3 regions of the Microbacterium luteolum genome follow, and region 2 is predicted to be linked to each of the others. Evidence: predicted binding sites of a transcription regulator. Region 2 holds the regulator's gene; each other region holds the start of a gene.
The links. Region 2 encodes LexA, which represses DNA repair genes until DNA is damaged. Its sites were predicted from a motif close to TCGAACANNTGTTCGA; they were not measured.
Positions count from the first base shown of each region.

Region 1 (5,941 bases), on a different contig from region 2:
GTTCCAGATGTAGCCGGTGTCTCCCTGCGCGACGCCCTTGTCGATGATGTCGGCGTTCAGGCGCGGGAGGTAGAGGGTCGCGGCGGCGCTGGCGAGCTGGAACACCAGCACGCCGAGCAGGAGCCACCTATAGCGAGACAGATAGCGGACGAGGATTTTTCCCAGCACAGGCGGACTTTCTAGGAAGGATGGAGCGGCAGGTTTCTCGGCAGACGGATGCCGACCGACAACCGGCCACAAGACAGAGTGCCACGAACCGCGGACATTCGTATCCCCCTTTGGGAGGACCTTCGCTGACAGCGAACCGCCTCCGAGCGGGGTCGCGATTTCTGAACACGGGCGAACAACGCTCGAGTTGTATTCGCGCGGATGGAGACGGTCTCCTCGCGAGGATGGAGACTCAGAAGAGCGGATGCTCCGGCGCGTAGTCGCGCGCGCCGGCGCCGGCATCCGGTTCCAGCTCGGCCAGCGTCGGCGGCTGCCACTTCGGATCGCGGTCCTTGTCCACGAGCTGCGCGCGGATGCCCTCGACGAGATCCGGATGCTCGTTCACGAACCACAGCACGCGGCGGTACTCGCCTTCCAGCGCCGCACGCAGGTTCGGGAAGCCCCGCGCTTCGCGCACGGCGTCGAGCGTGACGACGAGCGCGGTCGGTGCGAGCTCTTCCAGGAGGTCGGCCGTGGCGGCGGCATCCGTCGTTCCCTGTCTCCGCAGGCGCTCGACGATCTCGACGACCGTCGGCGCGGAGAACGCCTCGTCGATCCATGTGCGCGATGCGGGGAGCTGCGACGGGTCCGGCGTCTCGTCGAACAGCAGCACGATCTCGCTGGGCCCCGTGGGGTCGGCGCGGTAGGCGAGCGCCTCGCGCAGGGCGTCGAGTCTCTCCGAGGGGACGAAGTGGTCGGCGAATCCGAGGAGCACGGCATCCGCCCCGTCCATCGTCGAACCGGTGAGGGCGAAGTACTCGCCTAAGCGGCCGGGCGCACGCCCGAGCAGCCAGGTGCCGCCGACATCGGGGGTGAATCCGATGCGCGTCTCGGGCATCGCCAGCTTCGAGCGCTCGGTGACGATGCGGATCGCGGCGTGACCGGCCAGGCCGATGCCCCCGCCCATGGTGATGCCGTCCGCGATCGCGACGACGGGCTTGGGGTATTCGGCGATCAGCGCGTTCAGCGCATACTCGGCGCGGAAGAACTCGGCGGTCCGCTCGGCCTGGCCGGAGACGATCTGACCGTGCAGGGCGCGCACGTCCCCGCCCGCGCACATCCCGCGCTCCCCCGCTCCGTCGATCAGGACGATCTGCACGTCGGTGTCGTCGATCCAGGCGGTGAGGGCCTGCGTGAGCAGCTCGATCATGCCGAGGTCGAGCGCGTTGATCGCCTCGGGGCGGTTGAGGGTGAGCCGGCCGAGCGCTCCTTCCTTGCTCATGAGGACGCGGGGCGCAGTGATGGTGTCGGTCACGCGTGCCAGGCTACTCCGTCGGCGCGGGGTCCCAATCCGCACGAAATACGCGATCCGGGCGCTTTTCCGGCAGGATAGGGGGAACTGTTCATTGCAACGAGAGGTCGCGGATGCCCGACGGACAGGTGCTCGAGTTCACGAATGTGACGAAGCGCTTCAATGAGGTGACCGCTGTCTCCGATTTCTCGGCACGAGTCGAGCCCGGCGCCGTCACCGCCTTCCTCGGTCCGAACGGGGCGGGCAAGACCACCACTCTTCGCATCCTGCTCGGTCAGATCCGAGCCACTTCCGGTACCGCCACCATCGGCGGGACCGCCTACGCAGAGCTGCGCCAGCCGCTGCGCATCATCGGCTCCGTGCTCGAGGAGACGGTCTACCGTCCGCGCCGGACCGCGAACCGGCAGCTGACCATCGCCGCGAAGGCGAACGGCATTCCGCTCGCGCGCGTCGGCGAGGTGCTCGCGATGGTGGGCCTCGAGGGCGAGGGCGATTCGCGCATCGGCGGATTCTCGCTCGGCATGCGCCAGCGGCTGAGCATCGCGAACGCCCTCCTCGGAGACCCCGGAGCCCTCGTGTTCGACGAGCCGGCGAACGGACTCGACCCCGAGGGCATCCGCTGGATGCGCCTGCTGATGCGACGCCTGGCCGACGAGGGCCGTACGGTCCTCGTGTCCTCGCACCTCCTCAGCGAGGTCGAGCAGATCGCCGACAACGTCCTCGTCCTGTCGAAGGGGCAGCTGGTGCTCGCCAGCGGCATCGAGACGCTCGCCGACCCGAAGGGCGGCTCGGTGGTCGTGGATGCCGTGGACCGCGCCGCGCTCACGGCCGCTCTGTCGACCGCAGGATTCGACGTCGAGGTGCTGCGCTCCGGACTCAACGTGCGCGGCGGAGACGCCGGAACCGTCGGCGCCGTCGCGGCTGCCGCCGGAATCGCATTGAGCACGCTCGTCCAGCGCGGTCCCACTCTGGAGGACGTGTTCATCGCGCACGTCCGCGGCGGTCGGCCCACACTGCGTGCCGCGGGTGCTGCGTCGCAGCCCGTCACGGCGGAGAGCGCTGACGCACCCGCTGCAGGTTTCGCGGCGGGAGCCGTCGCCGCGGGAGTCGTCGGTGTCGTGGGTGCCGCTGCTCTCGACGATGCACCCGAGACGGCGGTGGCCGAGGTAGAGGCTGCTGAGGTTTCGGCCGCGGAGCGCGCGATCGAGGACGTCGCCGTCGAGGACATCACGGTCGCGGACAGTGCCGTCGAGGACAGCGCCGTTGGAGACATCGCTGTTGACGACAGCCCCGTTGACGACAGCCCCGTTGACGACACCGCTGTTGATGACAGCACCGTTGATGCTGTCGAAGACAGCGCCGTCGAAGACAGCGCCGTCGAAAACAACCCGATCGAAGAAGGCTCGATCGAGGAGAGCTCCGTTGACGGGGACGGCGACGAGGCTCCGGAATCCGAGACGGTCGACCAGCACGATGCTGACGGCACGTCGCCCGACGAAGCACCTCAGGACGACGCGCCTCAGGACGACGCGCCTCAGGACGACGCAGCCGAGGATGCCGCGCCGACGCGCTCGTTCGACGAGATCCTGTTCGGCACGTCGGCTCCGGTCGCATCCGAGACCACGGAATCCGACGACGCCGCGCAGGCCGACACGGACCAGCCGACCGACGACGCTCACGCCGGCGTCGAGTTCTTCACAGAGCTCGGCGGCACTGATGAGACGACCGACAGCACTTCCGACGCGACGGACGCGGAGAACGAGGCCGCGTCGGACGACGAGAACGCCGACCCGGCGCACGACGCAGAGCCGGGCACCGACGCCGCCACCGAGAACGAGAACACCGAGGCGGAGAACACCGAGGCGGAGCACTCGGAGCCTGAGCACGACGAGGCGCAGTCCGGCACGGCCGACGCCGAGGGTTCCGTCGCTGACGGCGACGAGGACCCCCGGTCGGCCGCCGTCAGCTCCATGCTCGCGGCCGCCGCTCGTGCGTACTACGAGGACGAGCCGAAGGACTACCCGCAGGACGAGTCCTCCGACGAGGGAACGCACTGGACGGTCGCGTCCACCGGAGTGATCGACAGCGTCCCGGTCGCGGGCGAGACCGCCCCCGAGGGCGAATCCGAGGCCGCCGAGGGCGAAGCCGAGGCTGCTGAGCAGGACGAGAACCACGACGAGCACGCGGAGAACCACGACGAGCACGCGGAGAACCCCGACGAGCACGCGGAGCACCACGAGAACCACGAGCACCACGGCGACGAGCATCACCACGGCTGAGTCGTCCGCTGACGAGAAAGCCCTCCGCGCCGAAAGGTGCGGAGGGCTTTCTCGATGATCGGGTGGATCAGGCGGGACGCGGACGGATGACCGGCCGGCGGCTCCCCTTCGAGACGGGGGTCGGCGCGGTCGCGACGATCTCCTCGACGTCCGCGGGCTCGGTGGAGACGTCGAGACGGAGCGCCTGCGTGAGTGCGAGGCCGTGACGTGTGCTCAGGATCAGCCGGCGGTACTGCTCGTCACCCTCGAGGTCGATCACGACACCGGGTCGGCGGCGACGGATGAGCACGAAGTCGAGGCTTCCCGCCGCCTTCCAACTGCCGGCCGCGAGCACGCCAGGGATGTGGGTTCCGGGGTTCGGCACCCCGCGCAGCCAGGTCCAGGCATCTTCCGTCAGCTGCACCTTGGTGATGGTCTCACGCACGACCTGCAGGTTGCTGCGGTGGAAGGTGGCGGCACGCTCGATCGGCGAGAGCACGACCTCCAGTTGCGTCTGGTCCAGCAGCAACGTCACCATGAACCCAGTCTGCCAGCGCGGCCCTCCCAGTTGTCTGGAAGTTGCTCACAGGAACGCAACGATCCATTGTGGGATCGGACCAGTTGACCGAAATGACCTCTTGCACATTCGAACATATGTTCTATACTAGAGGCATGAACTCCTCTCCGGCAAGCGACGTCGAGCAGCGTCAGCGGCTGCTCGACGCCTGGGTGGAGAAGCGACGACAGATCGCCGCGAGCGAGGCCGAGGCGGCAGCGCTTCTCGCCGAACGGATGCGCCTCCTCGACGACGACGTGAACGACCATCCGCATCATCGCGACGCGATCCATCGGTCGATGATCGCGGAGTACTCCGCCGCGGGGCGCCTGGCCCGGGGCAGCGTCGAGTACGCGTTCGCCGACGCCTGCCTGCTCGAGTCCGAGCATCCGGCGGTGCAGAAATCGTTCCGGCGCGGAGACATCGCGGCAGCCCACGTTCGCGAGATCGTCCGTGCGGGAATGATCGTGCGACTGGCCGTGCGAGAGGGTCGGGTGGATGCCGAGACGCTCGGCCTCTACGACGCCGCGGCCCTCGAGGTCGCCGAGCACGACTCTCCCGGACGCACGCGGGCGATGGTGCGGCAGATCGCTGCATCGCTGGCCGGAGAGACCCTGGTCGAGCGTCACCGGCGAGCGCAGGGCGAGCGCACGGTCACCGTCCGCTCGATCGACGACGGCCTCGCGCTCCTCCAGGTGGTTCTCCCCGAGCATCTCGCGGCAGCGATCCTCGATCGGCTGACGCGACTCGCTCGGCAGGTGATCGCCACCCGCGACGATCAGGATCCCGTCCTCTCCTCTGACACGCTCGACTCCGGAGAAGACGCCGTGTTCCTGCGCGATCTCGCCGCCGACGATCCGCACCGGGACGATCCCGTGCTCGACGACCACCACATCGACCACGACCCGCACGCCATCTTCGGTGGCGACACGTTCACAACCGACCCGTGCATCGAACATGTGCCCGCCGACGACCGCACGCTGGACCAGGTGCGCGCCGACCTGCTCACGGATCTGCTGCTCGCGAGCGACCCCTCCTCCGCGACCGGAACCGGTCTCGACGGCATCCAGGCGCAGATCCAGGTCACCATCGGGGCCGCAACCCTCGCCGGGGCCGACGAACGGCCGGCGGAGTTCGACGGATTCGGTCCGCTGCACCCCGACATCGCCCGAGACCTCGCGGCACGCGCGGGTGGATGGTCCCGCCTGTTCCTCAACCACACCGGCGTGGTGACGGCGACCGACGCGTACTCGCCGACCGAGGCGATGCGTCGACATCTGCGGGCGCGAGACCAGCACTGCCGGTTCCCCGGCTGTCGTATGCCGGCGCAGCGCTGCCAGATCGATCACAATCACGACCACGCCAGAGGCGGGCCGACGTCGAACGACAACCTCTCCCACTTGTGCCTGGGGCACCACACGCTCAAGCATCCCGACATCGACGATCGCTATCGGTGGGCCGCGCGACAGCTTCCCGGCGGAGACATCGAGTGGACGAGTCCGCTCGGGCGCAGATACAGCGATATGGCACCGCGACGCGTCATGTTCGTCTGAGCGGCGAATCCCCGACCAGCTCCTATCGGCCAGCTCCTGTCGGCTTGCTGGCGACCCCGACTAGGCCCGAGCGGATGCGGATGCGGATGCCGCGGCGGCAGCCGCAGCCGGCAGT
Region 1 is NZ_BAAAUN010000001.1:3,092,822-3,098,762, reverse strand. It holds gene ABD648_RS15015 (ABC transporter ATP-binding protein) at 1-168, opposite strand, end outside; gene ABD648_RS15010 (enoyl-CoA hydratase/isomerase family protein) at 401-1,462, opposite strand; gene ABD648_RS15005 (ATP-binding cassette domain-containing protein) at 1,573-3,738, shown strand; gene ABD648_RS15000 (hypothetical protein) at 3,806-4,255, opposite strand; gene ABD648_RS14995 (HNH endonuclease signature motif containing protein) at 4,390-5,826, shown strand; gene ABD648_RS14990 (glutamate-1-semialdehyde 2,1-aminomutase) at 5,887-5,941, opposite strand, start outside.
Region 1: ABD648_RS14995 (HNH endonuclease signature motif containing protein) is a predicted target of LexA. The motif match lies at 4,364-4,379, and genes of this name have one in related genera.

Region 2 (5,941 bases):
CCTGCGCGAGCGTCAGGACACGCGCGAGGCCGACCGGGCCATGCGTCTGCGCAACCGCGTCGGCGAGTAGTCGAGCGCCTCAGACGGCCCCGCGCTTCAGAGGCTCGGGGTGAAGGCGAACACCCGCCCAAGGAACGCCAGTTCGCGTTCCAGCGCGTTCACGATGGTCGTCCCGCTGCGGAACCCGTGCCCTTCGCCGGGATAGACGACGTATTCGTGATCGATGCCGTTGGCGGCGAGTGCGTCGCGGATCGCCTCCGACTGCGCGGGCGGCACCACGCGGTCGTCTCCGCCCTGCATCAGCATCACGGGAACGTCGATGCGTTCCGCGTGCGTGAGGGGTGAACGCTCGATGTAGAGAGCTTCGGCCTCCGGAAGCGGGCCGACGAGTCCGGTGATGTAGTGCTCCTCGAAGCCGTGCGAGTGCTCCGCGAGCATCCGGAGGTCCGCGACGCCGTAGCGGCTGATCCCGGCGGCGAACGTGCCTCCGCGCACCAGCGCCGAGAGGACGGTCCAGCCCCCTGCCGAGCTTCCGCGGATCGCGATGCGCGAGGGATCGGCGAGACCCGCGTCCGCGAGGCCCCGCGCGGCGGCGATCACGTCGTCGACGTCGACGACGCCCCACTGCCCGTGCAGGCGGTCGCGGTAGGCGCGACCGTAGCCGGTGGAGCCTCCGTAGTTGACGTCGAGCACGCCGATGCCGCGGCTCGTGTAGAAGGCGATCGCGGCGGACGCGGCGCCGGTGACGTGCGCCGTCGGACCCCCGTGCACGAAGACCACGTACGGAGGCAGCTCTCCCGCCGGCGCCGCGGCCTCGGGGTTGGCCGGCGCGTATGCGAACGCGTGCACCGGGCCATGGGCTCCCTCCACGAGGATCGGTGCGGCCGGCGGCATCCAGGCCGTGTCGACCGGTTCTCCGCCCGTCACGGCGACCGTCTCGCCGGAGTCCAGGTCGACGCACCAGACGCCGGGCGTCGTCGTCGAGCTGTTGCCGGAGAGCAGCACGCGCGAGCCGGACACGTCGTCGACGCTCACATGGCCGTCGCAGGGGACATCGAGTGTGCGGGTGGTGCCGTCAGCGGCGATCTCGACGACCTCATCGCGGCCGTTCGTACGCACGGCGACGATGCGGCCGTCGTCGAGGGGCTGGTACCAGCGGTTGCCGAGCACCCAGAGGCCGTAGCCGGTGTCGGCGTCGCTCGAAGTGATCGCCTCCGGAGTGTTCACACGCGCCAGCGGGTCCAGGGACAGACGCTGCAACTGCCAGCGGCCGGTCGGGTCGTCGGCGTAGAGCAGCTCGGTGTCGCTGAGCCATTCGGGCTGGAGGGCGGCGGTGGTCGAGACCGATGCGAACGACTGGTTCTCGATCGTCGTGACCGACAGGAGTGCACTCTCCCACGGCATCCGCACCCCGCTCCACTCGACCCACGCGATCCGTGCCCCATCGGGGGAGAGAGCGGGATGCACGAAGAACGCACTGCCCTGCACCAGGACGCCGATCGCCGTCGGATCGTCCGCCGCAGACCCGTCCGTCGGGATCTCCACGATCCCGCGGATCTGCGGATCTCCCCGAAGGTCCTCCCGCACGGCGAGAAGGCGCCCCTGCTGCAGGCTGAGCCCACCGTGCGATGGCCCCGCGGCGGTGAGCGGCATCGGCGCTGCACCGGGCACGAGCCGGTACACGCGCTGGTCGCCCGCGTCGACGAAGTACAGCGTGCCATCGGCATCCGCCGTCCAGGCACCGCCCCCGTACTCGTGCACGCGCGACCGCGCACTCCACGGCGCGGGGAGGATCACCGCGCCGCTCGAGCTGCGGACGGTCACGCGCCCTCCCTCGGCAGGGACCGACTCGCCCCACCAGATCTCCGAGCCGACGAACCGTGCGCCGTCGATGCGAGGAGCGGATGCCGCGACGGATGCGGCGGAGAAGGGGGAAGGCCAGGAACCGTACGGTGACGACATGTTTCGAGCCTAGGCGGCATGCGCTGCGGCGCGTGAGCTGTGCATGTCCGGGCACGCTGTGAAAGCGAAAGCCGCCCTTCTGAACGTCCAGGAGGGCGGCTTTCGTGGTCGTGATCGACGGATGCCGGTCGGCCATGCCGGTCAGACCGCGCGGAGCACCGCCACGACCTTGCCGAGCACGGTGGCCTCGTCGCCGAGGATGGGCTCGAACGCGGAGTTGCGGGGGAGCAGCCAGGTGTGCCCGTCGCGGCGGCGGAAGGTCTTCACCGTCGCCTCGTCGTCGAGCATGGCGGCGACGATCTCGCCGTTCTCCGCGCTGTTCTGCGCGCGGATGACGACCCAGTCGCCGTCGCAGATCGCCGCATCGATCATCGACTCGCCGGAGACCTTGAGCATGAAGAGGTCGCCCTTGCCCACGAGCTGGCGGGGGAGAGGGAAGATCTCCTCGACCTGCTGCTCCGCGGTGATGGGTACGCCCGCCGCGATCCGGCCGACGAGGGGGACGAGTGCGGCGTCACCGACGGGCGTGGCCACGTCTGCCGGGTTCTCGCCGCTCGTGCCGGGAAGGTCGATCAGCACCTCCATCGCGCGGGTCTTGCCGGGGTCGCGGCGCAGGTAGCCGCTCAGCTCGAGCTGACCGAGCTGGTGGGTCACGCTCGAGAGCGACTTGAGCCCGACCGCGTCGCCGATCTCGCGCATGCTCGGCGGGTAGCCGTGGTGGGCGATGGAGGTCTGGATGACCTCGAGGATCGCCATCTGCTTCGGGCTGAGGCTCTTCCGACGGCGCGTCCGAGGAGCCTCCTGCTCCGGGGCTGAGTTCTCGCTCATGATGCTCCTTCAGTACGCGATCCGACGTTCCTCTTCGAATGTCGGAGGCCCGTGGTGGGGTGTTCTTATCGAAACCGTATCCGAGTATCGGGCTGATCTGGAAGATCTGTTCGAGCGTGTCGGAAGATTCGGGGATCCGATTTCGAAGAACAGTTGACAGATGTTCGAACTCGAAGATATCTTCGGAACGTAGCTTCGCATTCACGGCTCCCGGCCGAGACGCGAATGCGAACGCTACGCCAACTTCACCGCCGGCCCAGCCGACGGGGACAGGGTAAGGAGCCCGACATGAGCAGCATCAGCATCAGCACCGCAGCGGTCATCCCGGCACGTCCGGCGACGCGGTCGCGGTTGCGACTGACCGCTCGTGGCCGTGGCGTCCTGCTGGCCGTCGCCGCGGTTCCGCTCGCGATCGGCATCGCGGTCGCAGCGATCAGTGGTGGTAGCGCCATCGCCGCGAGCGACGACACCGCAGGCAGCTTCGGCACGGCCGACTTCCAGACGGTGACGGTCCTCCCGGGCGATACGCTCTGGTCGATCGCGAACACGGTCGCCCCGACCGCCGACCCGCGCGATGTGATCGGCGAGATCAGCCGGCTCAACATGCTGCGCGGTGGAGCACTGCAGATCGGCCAGGAGCTCGCGATCCCGGCGCAGTACGCGGACTGACGTCACGCGGTGGGCACGCGGCCTAGCATGGAAGGGTGACTTCCTCACTCGACGCCCTCCCGCTCCGTGATGATCTGCGCGGGCTCACCCCGTACGGTGCGCCGCAGGCACCACTCCCGATCGCGCTGAACGTCAACGAGAATACGCATCCGGTTCCCGACGCCGTCGCGAGCGACATCCTCGACGACATCGCCGTCGCGCTCCGCGATGTGAACCGGTATCCGGATCGCGAGTTCACGACACTGCGAGAGGGATTCGCGGATTACCTCGGCCACGGTCTCACCCCGGATCAGATCTGGGCGGGCAACGGCTCCAACGAGGTTCTCCAGCACATCCTCCAGGCCTTCGGCGGCCCCGGACGCACGGCGTTCAGCTTCGCCCCGACGTACTCCATGTACCCGCTCATCTCACAGGGCACGGGTGCGCGCTGGATCGCCGGCACGCGCCAGCCCGACTACACGATCACGCCCGACGAGGCGGCGGAGCAGGTCCGTGCGGTGGACCCCGACGTGATTCTGCTGTGCTCGCCGAACAACCCGACGGGCACTCCGCTCGGACTCGACGTGATCGAAGCGGTGTACGAAGAGGCACGCGGCATCGTCGTCGTCGACGAGGCCTATCAGGAGTTCGCGCCGCGCGACGCGGCATCCGCTCTCACCCTGCTCGAGGGCCGTCCGCGCCTCGCCGTCTCGCGCACGATGAGCAAGGCGTTCGCGTTCGCCGGCGCCCGCGTGGGGTACCTCGCAGCGGATCCGGCCTTCATCGACGCGCTGCGCCTCGTGCGGCTGCCGTATCACCTCAGCGCCCTCACCCAGGCGGCCGCGGTCGCGGCACTGCGCAACTCCGACGTCATGCTCGGCATGGTCGAGGAGATCATCGAGCAGCGCGACCGCATCTCGGTGACGCTCGAGGCTCTGGGTTACACGCCTCACGAGTCCTGGTCGAACTTCGTGCTCTTCGGCGGCGTCGCCGACCCTCGTGCGACGTGGCAGCAGCTCTACGATCGAGGCGTGCTCATCCGCGACGTCGGGATCCCCGGCCACCTCCGCGTGACTGCCGGCACCGAGGCCGAGACGACCGCATTCCTCGACGCCCTCGCCTCGATAGGATCGGCTTCATGAGCACTCTCGCCCAGAACCCGCGCACCGCGAGCCGTGTGCGCAGCACGTCGGAGTCCACCGTCGAGCTCGAACTGAACCTCGACGGCACCGGTGCATCGCGCATCGACACCTCCGTGCCGTTCTTCGACCACATGCTCACCGCCTTCGCGAAGCACTCGCTGACCGACCTCACGGTCCGCGCATCGGGCGACACGAACATCGACGCGCACCACACCGTCGAAGACGTCTCCATCGTGCTCGGCCAGGCGATCCTGCAGGCACTTGGCGACAAGTCCGGCATCTCCCGCTACGGCGATGCGCTGGTCCCGCTCGATGAGGCTCTCGCGCAGGCCGTCGTCGACATCTCCGGACGCCCGTACCTCGTGCACGAGGGGGAGCCGGCAGGGTTCGAGCACCACCTCATCGGCGGGCACTTCACGGGATCGCTCGTGCGCCACGTGTTCGAGGCGATCGCCTTCAACGCCGCCCTGACGGTGCACGTCCGCGTGCTCGGAGGTCGCGACCCCCACCACATTGCCGAGGCGGAGTTCAAGGCCTTCGCCCGCGCGTTCCGGCAGGCCAAGGCCCTCGATCCGCTGGTCGACGGCGTGCCCTCGACCAAGGGCGCACTGTGAGCCGAGCGCCCAGGGTCGCCGTCTTCGACTACGAGTCGGGCAACGTCCACTCGGCCGTCAAAGCCCTCGTCGCCGCGGGCGCGGATGCCGTCCTCACACGCGATCGCAAGGAGTCGCTCGAGGCCGACGGGCTCCTGGTTCCAGGCGTCGGGGCGTTCCAGGCCGTGCGCGACGCGCTGCACGCGCATGGGGGAGACGAGATCATCGACCGTCGCCTCGCCGGTGGCCGACCGGTGCTCGGCATCTGCGTCGGCATGCAGGTGCTGTTCACGCACGGCGTCGAGCGCGGCCACGACACCGAAGGACTCGGCGAGTGGCCCGGTGCGGTCACCGAGCTCAACGCCCCGGTGCTGCCGCACATGGGCTGGAACACGGTCGAACCCGGTGCCGACAGCATCCTGTTCCGCGGAATCGAGCAGGAGCGCTTCTACTTCGTGCACTCGTACGCCGCGCAGTCCTGGGAACTCGACGTCATCCCGCCGTTCCCTCAGCCCGTGCTCACGTGGTCGACGTACGGCGACCCGTTCCTCGCCGCCGTGGAGAACGGTCCACTGTCGGCGACGCAGTTCCACCCCGAGAAGTCGGGCGAAGCCGGCATCCAGCTGCTGCGGAACTGGGTCGAAAGCCTCTGACGGCGACGGGTCAGAAGCCTCGGGCGACCGATGCTCCGGCGGCCAGCCAGGCGCGCTGGGTACGCTTCGCGAGTGCGCCGTAGCGCAGGTGCCCATCGACCATCTCGTGGTCGAA
Region 2 is NZ_BAAAUN010000002.1:242,649-248,589, forward strand. It holds gene smpB (SsrA-binding protein SmpB) at 1-70, shown strand, start outside; gene ABD648_RS19990 (alpha/beta hydrolase family protein) at 97-1,962, opposite strand; gene lexA (transcriptional repressor LexA) at 2,104-2,790, opposite strand; gene ABD648_RS20000 (LysM peptidoglycan-binding domain-containing protein) at 3,079-3,459, shown strand; gene ABD648_RS20005 (histidinol-phosphate transaminase) at 3,495-4,580, shown strand; gene hisB (imidazoleglycerol-phosphate dehydratase HisB) at 4,577-5,194, shown strand; gene hisH (imidazole glycerol phosphate synthase subunit HisH) at 5,191-5,826, shown strand; gene ABD648_RS20020 (MinD/ParA family ATP-binding protein) at 5,837-5,941, opposite strand, start outside.

Region 3 (5,941 bases), on a different contig from region 2:
GGGCTGCTGCTGGGTTCGCATGTGCTGCCCGGCATCATCGCTCAGGAGGTCCTGCGTCGGCCGCTGGTCGCGCTGATCACCCACGTCATCGCCGCGCTCGTCGCGAGTGCCTTCAACCCGGCGTGGGCGCTGCGGTTCCTCGGCACGGCGCTGCTGTTCGGGGCGATCCAGGAGGGCGTCGCGGCCCTCACCCGCTATCGGGCATGGGGCGCCTGGCGGTTCTTCGTCTCGGCGGCCGTGATCGGCGTGCTCGTCGCGGTGGTCGTGTTCTTCGCCGCGCATCTCGGGGCGCTGCCACTGTGGGCCCAGGTCCTGTACCTCGTGATCTCGGTGCTCGGCCCGATCGCGTGGACGGCCGTCGGGCTGGCGATCGGGGCGGCGCTGCGGCGGGCCGGGGTCGCGCAGCGCTGAATCTCCGCGGTGCCGATCGCGCGTTTTCGCTCGATGGCGGATCAGGTAAGGCTCAGCTAAGTTAGAAGCGTTCGATCCGCCGACCTCGGGACTCCGCCGTGCGCTCATCCGCGCCCCTGCTCCGCGTGCGTGAGCTCTCTCTCACCCACGCGGATGCCGCGCACCCGTCGCCGCGCGACGTGACGTTCGACATCGACGCCGGGGAGGTCGTGCTGCTGCTCGGGCCGTCGGGTTCGGGCAAGTCGACGCTGACGCTCGCCCTCAACGGGCTCATCCCCCATGCGGTGCCGGCGACCATGACGGGCACCGTCGAGGCGGGTGGGCTCGACACGGGGTCGACGCACACGGCGACGCTGAGCACACAGGTCGCGATGGTGTTCCAGGATCCGGATGCGCAGATCGTCACGGGCACCGTGTACGACGAGGTCGCATTCGGGCCGGAGAACCTGCTGCTCCCGCTGGAGGAGGTGCGTGCCAGGGTCGAGGACGCGCTGCGCCGTGTCGGGCTGTGGGAGCGTCGCGACGACAACCCCGACCACCTCTCCGGCGGCGGGCGGCAGCGTCTCGCGATCGCCTGCGCGCTGGCGATGGGGTCGCCGCTGATCGTGCTGGACGAGCCCACGGCGAATCTCGATCCGCAGGGAATCGACGACGTGTATGCGGCGCTCACCGATGTCGTGGCGGCGGGCGATCGCGCGATCCTGCTCGTCGAGCACAACCTCGATGCGGCCATGGCCTTCGTGACACGCACGATCGTGCTCGACCGCGAGGGACGCGTGGTGTTCGACGGGCCGGCGGCGGAGATCATCCGGACGCATGCCGAGGAACTCGTCACGATGGGCGTGTGGCTGCCCACGGCGACGCTGGCCGCACTGCGGCTGCGGGAGCAGGGTCACCGGTTCGATCCGCTGCCGCTGTCGCCGGAGGAGCTGGCCCGTTCGCTGCCCGCAGCGGACGTCTCGTCTCGCCCTGCTCGCACGACGAGCACGACGACCGAGGATGCCGGTCCGGCGATCATCCGCGCGCGAGGGCTGACTGTGCGGCGGCGACGGACCGAGATCCTGCATGGCATCGATCTGGATCTTGCGGAGGGGAGTCTCACCGCGATCGTCGGCGCGAACGGCGCCGGCAAGACGACGCTGATCCAGGCGCTGGCGGGGGTCGTGCCGCCGCCGAAGGGCCAGGTCAGCGTCGACGGCATGGATCCGGGGTCGGCGTCTCCGCGGGATCTCGCTTCGCGCATCGGCTTCGTGTTCCAGAATCCGGAGCACCAGTTCATCGCGCACACCGTGTTCGACGAGCTCGCGCATGGACTTCGCCTCCGGCGCGTTCCGGATGCGGAGATCACGGCGCGCGTGGAGGAGATGCTCGCGCGATTCGGGCTCGAGCACAAGGCGGGCGTGCATCCGTTCCTGCTGTCGGGCGGCGAGAAGCGGCGCCTGTCGGTCGGCACCGCGCTGATCACACGCCCTCGGGTGCTGGCGCTGGATGAGCCGACGTTCGGTCAGGATCGTGCCAGAGCATCCGAGCTGCTCACGCTGCTGCAGAGTCTGCGCGCCGAGGGTACGACGATCGTGATCGTCACGCACGATCTGCAGCTCGTCGCCGAGCACACGACGCACACGGTGGTGCTGAGGGACGGGCGCGTTCATGCGGCGGGCCCTACGTCGACACTCTTCCGGGACGAGCAGGTCTTCGCGGACGCGGGACTGCGCCTGCCCGCGCTGCAGCGGGTCCTGGCATCCGCCGGTCTGGAGGTGGCGTCGTGACCGCCACGACTCCCGCGTCGGCACCCTTCGATCCGTACGCGACGATGACGGCCTCGTCGCGCCACCAGTTCCTGTACGCCCTGAATCCGCTCGCGAAGGTGGTGGGTTTCGCGCCGGCGATGGTGCTGCTCATCTTCGTGCGGGATCTCGCGACGCCAGCCTCGTTCCTCGTGCTGGCGTACGCGGTGATCCTGATCGGTGCGCGGCTGACGGGGCGGCTGCTCGCGCTCATGCTGCTGGCCCTGCCGGTCGGGATGCTGGCGATCGGCGTCGGGTTCTCGCTCTGGGTGGATGCCGCGCTCGTCGCCGAAACCGCCCCGTTCCTGCGCATCGGCGGGTGGACGCTCTACGCAGGCGCCCTCGAGATCGGGTTCGCGACGGCGCTGCGCCTCGGTGCGATCATCGCCCTCGCGCTGATCGGCGGGCTCACGACGACGGGCCCTGATCTGGTGCGGGCGAGCGTGCAGCAGCTGCGCGTGCCGTATCGGATCGGGTACACGGCGCTGGCGGCGTTCCGGTTCGTGCCGCGGTTCGGGCATGAGCTCGCGGTGATCCGGGCGGCGCATCGCGTGCGCGGGCATCACGGCGGCCGGGGTCCGTTCGCGCGGATCGCTCGCGGGTGGGGGTACATCGTGCCGCTGCTGGCCGGTGCGATCCGGCATGCGGAGCGGGTGGCGCTCGCGATGGATTCGCGCGCGTTCGGCGCTCACTCGACGCGGACCGAACGGCATCTGGTGCCGTTCCGTGCGCGCGACGTCATCTTCACGGTCGCGAGTCTCGCGGCATCCGCGGCGATCTTCGTCGCGTTCTTCCCCTGGCAGCTTTCCTGAAAGGCGTCGTATGGCATACAGCAAGCTGGTCAAGCCCGAGTCGGCCGAGCTCATCCACCTCACGGTGCTGCGCAGCGAACAACTGTCGGCGCACTGGATCAGGGTGACGCTCGGCGGCGGCGAGATCGAGAAGTTCCGGCCGATGGGTTTCGACCAGTGGTTCCGGCTGTTCCTGCCGATCGGCGGCGACGCGGGTCTGGATCGGGTGCCGGCGAAGGCGAACAAGGTGTTCGGGTATCTGAAGTTCCTGCGGATCCCCGACGGCGAGCGGCCTGTCATGCGCAACTACAGCGTGCGGGCGTATCGCGCGGCGACCGCGGATGCCGGGGCGGAGATCGACGTGGACTTCGTGCTGCACGGCTCTGCGGCCGATGGCACGGCCGGTCCGGCGTCGCGGTGGGCGGAGACGTGCCGGCCGGGGGAGCATGTGCTGATCATCGACGAGGGTCTGACTTTCAACCCGCAGCGCGGAACGGATCGTGTTCTGCTGGTCGGCGACGAGACGGCGCTGCCGGCGATCGCCTCGATCAGCGCTTCACTGCCGTCGGATGCCGCCGGCCTCGCGATCATCGAGGTGCCGACGCGGGAGGACGCGCTGTCGTTCCCGCATCCTGCGGGGCTCGAGGTCGTCTGGATCGTGCGGCCGCACGAGGCCGCACCGGGTTCTCTGGCGTTGGAGACGCTGGGCCGGACGGCTCTGCCGGAGGCGCCGTTCCACGCGTATGCGGCGGGCGAGCAGGCTCTCGCCTCGGGGGTGCGCAAGCATCTCGTGGGTGAGCGCGGTGTCGACAAGAACGCGGTGAGCTTCTGCGGGTACTGGAAGATCGGCGCGGCCTCTCCGGCGTCGAAGGCCGCACGCGAGGCAGCTGCGGAGCCCCTCGCATGAGCGGCACCGACGCGGGCGCGCCCCGGTCGCGCGGACGCTTCCGCTTCCCGACGGCGATCCTGTTGACGTGCGCGGCGCTCGGCGTCGCGGGCGGTCTGCTGCTGGCGCCGGCGAACTGGATCTCGACGATCCTCTTCCCCGGTCTGCCATTCGTCAGCGTCGCTCTGGCTGGGCTGTGGCTGCTGCCGTCGGTTATCGCCTTGCGGCTGCTGCGCCGGCCGCTGGTCGGATTGCTGGTCGGCCTGCTCGCCGGGCTCGTGATCGTGCCGTTCTCGGGCTACGGATTCGGCAGCGTCGCGACGAACCTGTGGTGGGCGGCGTTCACCGAGCTGCCGTTCCTCTTCGTGATCTGGCGGTACTGGGGAACGTGGCTGCACTACGTCGGCGCGGTGGTCGTCGGCGTCGTGTATCCGCTGCTGGCGTGGGCCTCGTTCAACCTCGAGACCATGCCCGTGGGTGTGCGCATCGCGTTCTTCGCCATCACGCTGGCGAGTTGCGTCGGGGCGACGGCTCTCGGCATCCTGATCGCGGATCGTCTGCGTCGAGCCGGGGTCGGCGGGCGGCTTCCGCAGCCTCGTTCCGCACGCACGCCGGCCGCGAAGCCGGAGGCCTGAGAGCTCGACGCGCGGAGATTCCGAGGTGCCGTTCTTACGGCCGGAGTCGTCGTTCATGCGGCGATGTCGAAGCGATGGCGGCCGCCGGTGCGAGGCGTGCGGGCGGGGTCGACGTGGGCGGGCGGGATGAACCACACTCTCGCGGCGACGCCGGTTCCGTCGATGCGGACTTCCCATCCGTTGTCATGGATCCGGTGGTGGCACGTCTCGCACAACAGCACTCCGTTGCTGAGATCGGTGGGGCCGTTGTCCCTCGTCCACCATCGGATGTGGTGCGCTTTCGTCATCCCCGGTGGCAGACCGCACATCGCACACCCGCCATCCCGCTCCACCAAGGCGAGGCGTTGCGCACGGGTGAAGAGGCGTTTCTCCCTCCCCCAGTCGAGGATCTCGCTGCGCCCGCCCATGACCCACGGGATCACCCCGGCAGCCAACGCCGCCCGCAGCACCTCATACCGGGCCGGCAACCTGGCCCCGAGTAGGTCCGTGCGGGGAGCGGTCGCCTCTCCCACTTTCACCAACCGGGACGCATCCCCCGACGACACGCCCGTGGTCGCGGCGATCAACTTCGCCGCCGACCGGAACCCGTGCTCTTTCGCCAGGCTCCCCGCACCCAGCTCGGCCCGCGACTCATAAGCAATCCGCGCGGCCACATCCGCGTGCACAGCATCCGCCGTCCGCTGCACCACCCCGATCGCCGTCTCCACCGCGATCAGCTGCTCCCGCGACAACCCCGTCGCGTCATCCGCACCCGCCCACCGCATCGAGACGGGTGACCGCCTCCAACAATCCAGTGAGCTTCGACATACCCCCAGTTTACCGCGCGTCCACCCGACTTTCGAAGCTTTGTTCGATTGCATGCTGGAATATCGCGCCAGTGCCGCAACCCCGAGTTCTAACGAATTGTCGCGAGCATCCGAGCATTCGCCGCATAGTCGAATGTGCTGGAGATGAGCTCCGCTGATTCACCAGCACTCGTAGACCGCCGCCCGATGGCCCGGATGCGCCGCCGCGACCGCGGCACCGCGGCACCGCGGCAGGCCCTTACACCAGGTCGAAGAGCCGACCGAGTCGAAACGGCGGCAGGGTTCGCATCTGGGAGATTGCGTGGAACCTCGCCTCGCCCTCGAGTCTGACCAGCGGACGCAATGGCCCCTTGATCAGCAACATGCAGAAGATCCCGTCGTACCAGGAAATCGCCTGGCCGAGGGAAGCCCGTTGCGCCCAGGAATGAACCATGAGCCACGCAAGGAATGCAATGGGAATCAGTACCCAAAGAGCCAACCCGCGCACGATCAGAAGAAAGAACCAGCCGAGACCTTGAAAGAACTTCGCCACGTCATCCCCGCCGATCATGCTTTTGCGCTTCACTCTAGATGCGCGGGATGCTGCGGCAGGAGCACCGAGGGCAGCGTCAGCACCCACGCACAG
Region 3 is NZ_BAAAUN010000001.1:2,063,498-2,069,438, forward strand. It holds gene ABD648_RS09895 (ECF transporter S component) at 1-411, shown strand, start outside; gene ABD648_RS09900 (ABC transporter ATP-binding protein) at 510-2,180, shown strand; gene ABD648_RS09905 (energy-coupling factor transporter transmembrane component T) at 2,225-3,010, shown strand; gene ABD648_RS09910 (siderophore-interacting protein) at 3,021-3,896, shown strand; gene ABD648_RS09915 (ECF transporter S component) at 3,893-4,510, shown strand; gene ABD648_RS09920 (HNH endonuclease signature motif containing protein) at 4,564-5,217, opposite strand; gene ABD648_RS09925 (hypothetical protein) at 5,555-5,866, opposite strand.
Region 3: ABD648_RS09920 (HNH endonuclease signature motif containing protein) is a predicted target of LexA. The motif match lies at 5,349-5,364, and genes of this name have one in related genera.